3 regions of the Rhizobium sp. NZLR8 genome follow, and region 3 is predicted to be linked to each of the others. Evidence: riboswitches for the same ligand, from Rfam matches in the RefSeq annotation. Region 3 holds a riboswitch; each other region holds the start of a gene.
What was found. A riboswitch is a leader RNA that binds a small molecule or an ion and turns the genes downstream of it on or off. The one in region 3 is predicted to bind cobalamin.
Positions count from the first base shown of each region.

Region 1: linked by a shared signal. The riboswitch ahead of HJB89_RS12730 (ABC transporter substrate-binding protein) and the one ahead of HJB89_RS15225 (CbtB domain-containing protein) in region 3 are both predicted to bind cobalamin.
Region 2: linked by a shared signal. The riboswitch ahead of cobU (bifunctional adenosylcobinamide kinase/adenosylcobinamide-phosphate guanylyltransferase) and the one ahead of HJB89_RS15225 (CbtB domain-containing protein) in region 3 are both predicted to bind cobalamin.

Region 1 is NZ_JABDVY010000004.1:470,091-473,360, reverse strand. It holds gene HJB89_RS12735 (iron ABC transporter permease) at 1-203, opposite strand, end outside; gene HJB89_RS12730 (ABC transporter substrate-binding protein) at 209-1,225, opposite strand; cobalamin riboswitch at 1,399-1,655, opposite strand; gene blh (bifunctional sulfur transferase/dioxygenase Blh) at 1,912-3,192, opposite strand.
Region 2 is NZ_JABDVY010000024.1:78,158-81,427, forward strand. It holds gene HJB89_RS32115 (chloride channel protein) at 1-1,223, opposite strand, end outside; cobalamin riboswitch at 1,477-1,873, shown strand; gene cobU (bifunctional adenosylcobinamide kinase/adenosylcobinamide-phosphate guanylyltransferase) at 2,005-2,529, shown strand; gene cobW (cobalamin biosynthesis protein CobW) at 2,534-3,270, shown strand, end outside.
Region 3 is NZ_JABDVY010000006.1:30,325-33,594, reverse strand. It holds gene HJB89_RS15235 (bifunctional diguanylate cyclase/phosphodiesterase) at 1-697, opposite strand, end outside; gene HJB89_RS15230 (histidine phosphatase family protein) at 1,150-1,704, opposite strand; adenosylcobalamin (AdoCbl) riboswitch at 1,782-1,924, shown strand; gene HJB89_RS15225 (CbtB domain-containing protein) at 1,938-2,147, shown strand; gene HJB89_RS15220 (CbtA family protein) at 2,161-2,907, shown strand; gene HJB89_RS15215 (hypothetical protein) at 2,959-3,270, shown strand, end outside.

The DNA.
Region 1 (3,270 bases), on a different contig from region 3:
TAATCCCAGACGATGCCCTGGTGGATGCGGCTGAGCTCGAAATCCGTGCCGAACAGCCGGTTCGACACCGCCTCCGCCGTGGTCGCTAGCGGGATCGCGATCTCCCCGATCGAAACAGCGAGATTGATCATCAGCCCGAGAAGCAGAAAGGCAGAAATGGTGAGCGCGCCAAGCGCCCACCATCCGTGTTGTCTGCCCGACATTGCCTTCACTGCGAGAGACCGAAGGACTTGATGCCGTTCGCCAAGGTCTCGATGCCGTCGATCGTACGGATCGTCGGGTTCATCGATTGCGCGTCCATCATCACGAAGTGCTCGTTCTTGACCGCGTCAAGCTCCTTGGTCACCGGGTCGTTCTCGAGAAAATCGATCTTGACCTTCGGATCGTCGGCGGCGTAGCGGCGCCGGTCCATGGTCGCCAACACGATAACCGCCGGGTTCGCCTGAGAAATGGTTTCCCAGCCGACCAGCGGCCATTCCTCTTCGGTTGTCACGACATTCCTGGCGCCGATCGCCTTCAGGATATAGGCAGGCGCGCTGTTCTTGCCAGCGATGAAAGCATCGCCATTGACTTGCTTGCTGGAGAACCAGAAGACGATGGGCAGGTTCTTGCCCGATGCGCCTGATATCGACGCGACGGCATCCGCCTCGCGCTTCTTCAACTTGGAAATCAGCCCATCGCCGCGCTCCTTCACGTCGAAGATCTCCGAGAGCTCGGCGATCTCACGGTAGACCAGCTCCATCGTGAACAGCTCCTTGCGCACACCGTCGCCGCCATCGGCGTTGACCTTGGCGACGCAATCGGCCGGCGCGAGATAGGTATTGATCCCGAGATCCTGGAACTGCTCCCGCTTGCCGACGGAGCCCTGCGCGCCGACATGCCATGCGAACTCGGCCGCCACCAGATCCGGCTCCTGCCCAACGACGGATTCGAAGCTCGGATCATTGTCGGCGAGACGCTTTATCTTGCTGTTAGCCTCGGCATATTGCGGCAGGACGGGACCGACCCAGACGGCCGTACCAGCAATCTTCTCGGCAAGGTCGAGCGAGAAAAGAATTTCAGTCATGCCCTGGCCAATCGAAACGATCTTCGACGGCGCCTTCTGGAACGTCACCTGCTCACCGCAATTGGTGATGGTCAAAGGATATTGGGTGGCGGCAAGGCTCGGTGCCGCAAGGCCGATCAGCCCGAAGGCAAATGTCATGGTGGCGAGAATCTGGCGCATGAAAAACCTCGATTGAAGGGAAAAAGCATGGTTATGCCGCACGCGCGGCCGAAGGCACGGTGATACGTGCGCTAACCGCAGGAGGCCCAATCGAGACGGATGCATGCCGAAATTCGGCGAAGGTTCAGAAGGTCAATCATGTCTGTTCCTTGTCCGGGCATCCCCGCCCGGTTGATTGGATCGTGATTGACGGCAGGTCTCCTGGCTTGCGGATATCCGTCGGTTCATCCGCCTTCCCGCGATATCTCGCAGTGGCAGGGCTATAAGCCCTTCAGAGATGGCCAGTCGCTGGCCACACCTGAGATGATCGACAATCCGCATACAGTTGCGGGGGCAGCCACGGTCTCGGTTCCTACTGGGTCGTCCTTACCGTGTTCCCTATTAATCCCCTTGGAGTCATCTTCAGGGAACCGTCGCCCCCAGTTACGTCGCCTGCCCGCAAGACGTCAATGCCTATTGCGGAGGATTGGGTTCGTGCGGGTGAAAAATAGAGACGGAACGTAGGGGCCTTGTTGGCCGGTGTAATATCTGCATCCTCGCCTCCTCAGTATGAGGCTCTCTTGAGCGTTGGCGCCGCTTTCTCCCGTTCCCGCTGTCGTGAGCGCGGCATCCGCCAACGTCCCTGATGCTGATGTGCGCAGCCCGAGAGGGCGAAACCTCGGAGCACGCCGCAACGCTACTTCTTGCTACAACGCATCCAGCGGTATCTTCAGATACCGCCGCCCATTTCCCTCCGGCTCCGGCAATCTGCCTCCCCGAATATTCACCTGTAGCGCGTGCAACATCAGTTTCGGCTTCGGCAGCGTGCGGTCGCGCGCCTGGCGCAGCGCCACAAAGCCGGCCTCGTCGATGCCTGATATATGCGGGTTACCGTTTTTCTGGGCGGCCACCCTGCTTTCCCAGCGCGCGTGGCGTCCGCCGGGCTGATAGTCGTGGCCGGAAAAGAGCCGGGTCTCATCGGGCAGCGACAGGATGACCTGGATCGAGTGCCAGAGGGCGCTGGCGCTGCCGCCGGGGAAATCCGTGCGCGCCGTGCCGGAATCCGGCGTAAATACGGTGTCGTGCACGAAGGCGGCGTCGCCGATCAGATAGGTCACCGAAGCAAGCGTATGGCCGGGCGAAAACATCACACGGGCTTCAAGCCCACCGATCTCGAAGGTGTCGCCATCGGCAAACAGCCGGTCCCACTGCGAGCCGTCGGTTTCGAGTGCCGGCAAGTTGTAGATCTCCTTCCAGAGCACCTGGACGTCGGTGACATGGGCGCCGATCGCCGTCGGCGCGCCGGTCTTTCTCTTGAGGTAATGCGCGGCGGAGAAATGATCGGCATGCGGATGCGTGTCGAGGATCCACGCGACCGTCAGCCCCTCGCTGTCAATATGAGCGAGGATGGCGTCGGCATTCGCCGTTCCCGTCGCGCCCGACATCTCGTCGAAATCGAGCACCGGGTCGATGATGGCACAGCGTTTTGTCACCGGATCTGAAACGACATATTGCACGCTGCAGCTGCGGGGCTCGAAGAAGGCCTTCACACCGGCCGCCTGCCCAGCCCGCTTTTCCAGCCAGCGGCGTGCGCCGGCAAGATCGAAGCCGAGTCTTTGGCCGAAGACCTCGACCTCTCCGGGCTGCATCCGCCCGTCGAGCACCTCTCCCAGCACATAGAGCGTCAGCGCCCGTGTGCCGCTCTTGCAATGAGCGACGACCGGCCCCTTCGCCTGCGTCATCGCCATCTGGAAAGCGCGGATATCGGCCTCGGTGATCTCGGCCCCTTTCACCGGCACGAAGCTGTAGGCGAGCCCCGCGGCAGCAGCAGCAGCCTTTTCCGCGGCATTGCCGGGCTGCCCCGGCTCCTCGCCATCCGGCCGGGCATTGATGACGCCGGCAAAGCCGTTTGCCGCAAAAGCGGCAAAGCCCGCGGCATCGGGCTGTCCCGTCACCGATATCAGCTCATTGACCCTCACGGATGTCATCGAAGCCCCCATGCTACGTGCATCATGCAGTATCGCATGTATATCGATACAATCTCACAAGTATATTGCCGAGCGCAA
Region 2 (3,270 bases), on a different contig from region 3:
CCGGTGATTTCGAGCGCCAGGAACGTCATCGTCAGCGGCCCGCCGATGACGGCGACGGCGAGCGAGCTCATGCCGACGACGGCATAGATGACGGGCGTCAGCGTCGCATCGGCGAAATAGGGGCCGCAATAGGCAAAGAGCTTGCCGAGCAGGGCGCCCATGAACAGTGAGGCGAAGAACAGGCCGCCCCTGAAGCCGGAGCCGATCGAGATCGCCGAGGCCAGGGATTTCAACAGGAAGAGGCCGATCAGCGCCGGGATCGCCACCTCGCGGGAGAGATTGAGATGCAGCGCGCCGTGGCCGGCCGAGAGCACCTGTGGCGAAATCATCGCCAGAAGTCCGACGACGATGCCGCCGAGCGCCGGGCGGAAGGGCGGGGCGATCGAGCTCTTGCGCGCCAGCTCCTCGACGAAGGAGACGCCCTGCATGATCAGGATGCCGACGCCAGCGCAGAAGCCACCGAGCAGCATAGCCGGGATATAATCGGCCGGCACGACTGCGCCGAAGCTGCCGATGTCGATGGTGAAATCGCCGTGGGTGAGCAGCCTTGCGATGAGGGTGGAAACCAGGGCCGAGACGACCACAGGGGTCAGCGAGACGATCGTATAGGTGCCGATGATCAGCTCGAAGGCGTAGAAGGCGCCGGTCAGCGGCGCGTTGAAGGCAGCGGCGATAGCGCCCGCCGCGCCGCAGCCGACGAGGGTGCGCAGATCGGAGCGGCGAAGCTGCAGCTTCAGGCCGAATTTCGAGGCGAGGCCGGCGGCAAGCTGGGTATAGCCGGCCTCGAGGCCGACGGAGGCGCCGAACCCGTTGGAAATCAGGTTCTGCACGGCAACGATGATGCTGTCGGTCAAGGACAGGCGGCCGCCATGCAGCGCATTGGCCTCGATCGGGTCAACCATCGGTTTCTTGCGCCGTTTCGCCAGTACGAACAGCAACAGGCCGAGCAGGACGCCACCGATGACGGGGGCAGTGAGAAGCAGCAGCTTGTCGTCGATCACCGACGAGCTCAGCCGCTCGCTGTCGTCGATGCCGAAGACCATCTGATGCAGTTGATTGGAGACGTAGCTCATGCCGGTGACGGCGAGACCCGAGGTGATGCCGACGACGGCACCCGCCAGCGACAGGCCGACCTCACTGCGGCGGGTCAGCGCCCGCAGCCGCCCCGGGTCGAAGAAAACACGCAGCGCTCGGAACCGGCGCCGATCCAATTTCATAAGCATGGCAAGACAACTAGGCAGGAAGAGGCCCGGTCAAGGGCGATGGCGCAGTCCGCTTGCAGTGCAATTGTGGCGAAAAGCCGGCGCCCTGGATAAATATTTGTGACGTAAGTATCTGATAAATGACGATGTTTTAGGTAGGGTAAGTCGTGTTGCTGGCGTTGCCTCGCCTGTCTAGCCACTGCCGGCCGTCGAGGGCGGTTGACTTCACCCCTGAGCTTGCCTAACCATCCCTCAACGGATGGTCACCTGACCATCCTCGGATATAACGGATGGTTCCGGATCGGTGTTACGCCTTCCGGATGAAAAGGGAATGTGACGGGGCGGACCCAAGCCGGGCGCCTTCATCACAGCCGACCCCGCGACTGTAGAGCGGTCAGGGTCTTCCATCCGGCATCGAGCCCTTCCGGCCGGCGGCTTGCAATAATGCAAGCGGGCGGGACGGGCGACATGCCGGAAAAGCCACTGGACATGCATGATGATCAACCGGGGTCGGACGCCTCTTAAGTCTACGAATCGTCCACCTTTTCATCGATGCAGCCGGGAAGGCGAGGCAGATCCGCTGGCACGATCAGGGCGACCGGTTTCCGGTCTGCCCCGATCGCGGCCGATAACCGCGAGCCAGGAGACCTGCCATCCCGTGCCGGGCGAGAAGCCCAACCCTGGGCAAGAGGCCCGCTGCCAGCACGGAGGTTGTTTTGGCTGAACGATTGAATTCGGCGCGGCCTTGTGCGGCGCGATCGAGTGGGTGGGGTGCGGCATCCCACCAAAGGGGCGTCTGCGCATGACGACCGCTCCCTCCAACACCGTCTTCATCCTCGGCGGCGCCCGTTCGGGGAAATCCCGCTTCGCCGAGTCCCTTGTCATTTCGATCGGCCTCGACCGCCATTATCTCGCGACCGGCCGCGCCTGGGATGAGGAAATGCAGGCGCGCATTGCCCAACATAGAGCCGATCGCGGCCCGTCCTGGACGACGCATGAAGAGCCGCTCGATCTCGTCGGCAAGCTTGACGCTATCGACCGCGAGGGCGGCGTCGTGCTCATCGATTGCCTGACACTCTGGGTCACCAATCTGATGATGGATGAGCGCGATATGGCGGCGGAATTTGCCGCGCTCACCGATTTTCTGCCGCAGGCGAAGGCGCAGCTCGTTTTCGTTTCCAATGAGGTCGGCCTCGGCATCGTGCCGGATAATCGCATGGCGCGGGAATTCCGCGATCATGCCGGCCGGCTGCACCAATCAATTGCGGCCAAGGCCGCCGAAGTCTATTTCATCGCGGCAGGCCTGCCGTTGAAAATGAAGGGTTAAGTTCATGAACCAGCAGAAAATTCCCGCAACCGTCATTACCGGCTTTCTCGGCGCCGGCAAGACGACGATGATCCGCAACCTGCTCACCAATGCCGGCGGCAAAAAGATCGCGCTCATCATCAACGAGTTCGGCGATCTCGGCGTCGATGGCGAGGTGCTGAAGGGCTGCGGCGCTGACAATTGCACCGAGGACGATATCATCGAGCTGACCAATGGCTGCATCTGCTGCACCGTCGCCGACGATTTCATCCCGACGATGACGAAGTTGCTCGAGCGTGAACAGCGGCCCGACCATATCGTCATCGAAACCTCGGGCCTTGCCCTGCCGCAGCCGCTGGTCGCGGCCTTCAATTGGCCTGACATTCGCACCCAGGTGACGGTCGATGGCGTCATTACCGTGGTCGACAGCGCGGCTGTCGCCGCCGGCCGTTTCGCCGACGACCACGATGCCGTCGAGGCGGCGCGCGGCGCAGATGAATCGCTCGATCACGAAAGCCCGATCGAGGAGTTGTTCGAGGATCAGCTGACTTGCGCCGATCTGATCGTACTCAACAAGACCGACCTGATCGACGCTGCCGGCCTTATCAGGGTTCGCGACGAGGTCGCCTCCCGCACGGTGCGCAAGCAGGTGATGATCGAGGCGAAAAATGGCGAGGTGTCGGCCGGAATTCTGCTCGGCCTCGGCATCGGCACGGAGGACGATGTCGCCAACCGCAAATCGCATCACGAGCTGGAGCATGA
Region 3 (3,270 bases):
CATCTTCCAGCGGTTCGGCTCGCTCGGCCCAACGGTCATAGCCGACGCTGGCGCCGACTTCGACGGCAAAACCATCGATATGGATCGGCCGGGTGACGGCTTGGATCAGCAGCCTGGCAAAACGCTCCTCGCGCTGCGCCGTCAGAGCAAAGGCGACAATGATGAATTCGTCGCCGCCGAAGCGATAGACGCAATCGGCGTTGCCGAGCGCGCAGATCCGTCTGGCAACCTCGATCAACAGAACGTCGCCGCCCTTGTGACCGACGAGATCGTTGACCTTCTTGAAGCCGTCGAGATCGACGGAGAAGATGGTGACGTTGCGGCTCCACTCTTCGACCTCGTACTCGTCGTCCTTGACTGGCCGTGAGAGAATCTTGCGCTCGAAGGCGTAGCGGTTCGGCAGTTTGGTCAGATGGTCGTGGGTGGCGGTCCAATCGGCCTTCGCCTGAGCGGCGGCGCGCAGTTCGGTTTCCTTGCGCAGGTCGGCGATGCGCAGCACCGAATAGATGAAGCTCATGGCGCCGGCGATACCGAGCGCCAGAACGAGCTTGTCGGCGCCGTATTCGCCGAAACCGGTCATGAAGAAGACAAGGCTGTCGTCAAGCTGCAACAGCGCGCCGAGGAGCCAGAGGGTTATCCCAAGCCCGACAATCGACACGCATTGCCTTCCGGCCTTGCTTTGGAAAAACACCGGCATATGGTCTTCTCCGACTCCACCCGCGCCGAAGTAATCATGAAAGTCTGAAATGTTCGTTGAAACCAGAAGGCGAATTATCAGAGGGGCAGCCTATGGCTGTGCCGTGGAGGGACTGAGGGCGCTTTCGCGGAACCGGGTAAAACGCTGAGCGCGATCGTCGTCGTGGTTGCAGACCGGCAGGCGGGGGAAAGAACGAAGGCGAGCGTGCCGTGGCACCGCTCGCCCTTTTCGTGCTTCAGGCGGTAACGATCAGCAGCGGTACGCTGACGATGAGACCGACCAGAACCGCAATTGTGGCGACACGCACCAAACGCAGGCGCCGCGTGCGCTCCCCACTCCAGTCATATGTCATGTCTTCCATCTCCTTGGGACAAGGAAGTAGTCCCGGTAGAACCGGGTTCAATAGAGATGACGCGATTTGCTTGTGTAAGGCTGGATAAAATGAGGGATCGCTAATGCTGGAATCGCAGAGACCAGCGCCGTCCATTGCTGGTCATGCGAACAATGCCAAGCGGCTCGACGTCGACGAGCCAGAAGGAGGAGAGCGGCGCCTGAAGTACGTACGCGATCGCCGCTCGGATGACGGCCGCGTGGCTGACGGCGATCACATGGCCGCCGAGAGCGGATTCATTGTCCATCCAACCGCCGACACGTGTTCTGAGATCAACAAGGCTCTCGCCCCCGTGCGGAGCCGCTTCAGGATCGCACATCCAGGCCATGAGGTTCTCCGGCTCTTCTGCCTCGATCGCTGCGATCGACCTGCCGGCCCAGCGCCTGTGATCGCAGTCGCGAAGCGCCTGATCTATCCGGGCGTCGAGGCCGAGGGCTTCGGCCGTCTGGCGGGCGCGCAAAGCCGGGCTGGTGACAATACGATCGGCGCGGGGCAGGGCGGTCATCCTGGCCGCTTCTTCCGCGGCCTTGTTGTCCAGCGGTTCATCGAGCGGGAACAGGGCCTTGCGGCTCGCTGCCGTCGCGCCGTGGCAGATCCAGATAAGTCGCGTATTCACGGTCGTTGCGATCTCCGGATAGCGGTGGGAACAGCCCTTCGCCGCTTCATGAAGTTTCGTTGACAGGCTCTTCGGCCTGCAGATATAACCGTGCTGTTGCGGGTTTGGAAGCCGGTGTAAATCCGGCACGGTCGCGCCGCTGTGACCAGCGTGTCGAAGGTTCTTCGCGCTGGAAGTCAGACCCTGCCGCATAAGCACTCTTTCGACTGAACGCGTCATTCCCGGAGGAATACATGTCTGACACCACTTTTGCGCCCGTCGCGGCACCGGCGCCAATCCCGGTAGGAGAAATCCTGCCTTGGGCGATCTTCGGCGGCCTGTTGATGCTGATCGCCATCTATTTCGTCGGCACCGAGGAAGGCGCGATGGCGCTGTTCAACGGCATGTATGTGCACGAATTCGTGCATGACGGCCGTCATCTCCTCGGCTTTCCCTGCCACTAAGGGGGATCCTGACATGGTCGGAAATCTTCTACTTCGCGGCATGCTCGCGGGGCTGATCGCTGGCATTCTGGTTTTTGCTTTCGCGCATATCTTCGGCGAGCCGCTGGTCGATGCGGCGATCGCCTTCGAGGAGGCGAGCGCCCAGGCGGCGGGCGAAGCTGCCGAACCTGAGATCGTCAGCCGTGCCACGCAGGCCGGTCTTGGCCTCTTCACCGGCGTCATGGCCTACAGCATTGCCGTCGGCGGGCTTTTCGCGCTCGCTTTCGCTTTCGTGCACGGCCGCATCAGCAGGCTTTCGGCACGCGGCACCTCGGCGGTCATCGCCCTTGCCGCCTTCGTGGCGATCGTCGTCGTTCCCGGTATCAAGTATCCGGCCAATCCGCCGGCGGTCGGCAATCCCGATACGATCGGCGTCAGGACCGAGCTGTTCTTCCTGATGATCGTCGTCTCGATCGCTGCTTTGATTGCCGCGGTGGCGCTGTCGCGGCGCCTTTCCGAGCGTTTCGGTCTGTGGAACGGGGCGATCATCGCCGGCATCACCTATCTCGTCTTCATGGGCCTGGTGCTCTATTTGCTGCCGTCGATCAACGAAGTGCCGGAGAAGTTCTCGGCGATGGTGCTCTGGCGTTTCCGCACGACCTCGCTCGGCATGCAGGTGATCCTCTGGGCAACGCTCGGTCTTGGCTTCGGAGCGCTGGCGGAAAAGCTGCTTGCCGTGAAGGGCGGGCAGCGGGCTCGACCGGCACCGGCATTTCACTGAACGCATCGAGGGGCGCCGCCTTGCCGGCGCCCTCAAGTTTTTCGAGCGAGTATGAAAAGCAGCAAAACCATATCGATTCTGTCGACGGCGTTTGCCGCCGCCGCTTGGTTTTGTGCGGTTGGCGAAAACGCGCTTGCCCATAGCCGCAGCGTCGGCGGCAGCGATACCGGCCTCGATATCCCGGAAATCTCGCATGGCGAGATGGCGGTGATTTCAGACTACCGCGGCGAAATTGTCGGGTTGGCGTCACGCGCGACTGATACAAACGAGCTGTTCCGGCGCGTTCTGAACTATGCCGAAATCCAATATTCCTATTGTCTCTGGGGGCGGATGCCGGGCAGCGTGAGCGACGAGGAGAGCCCG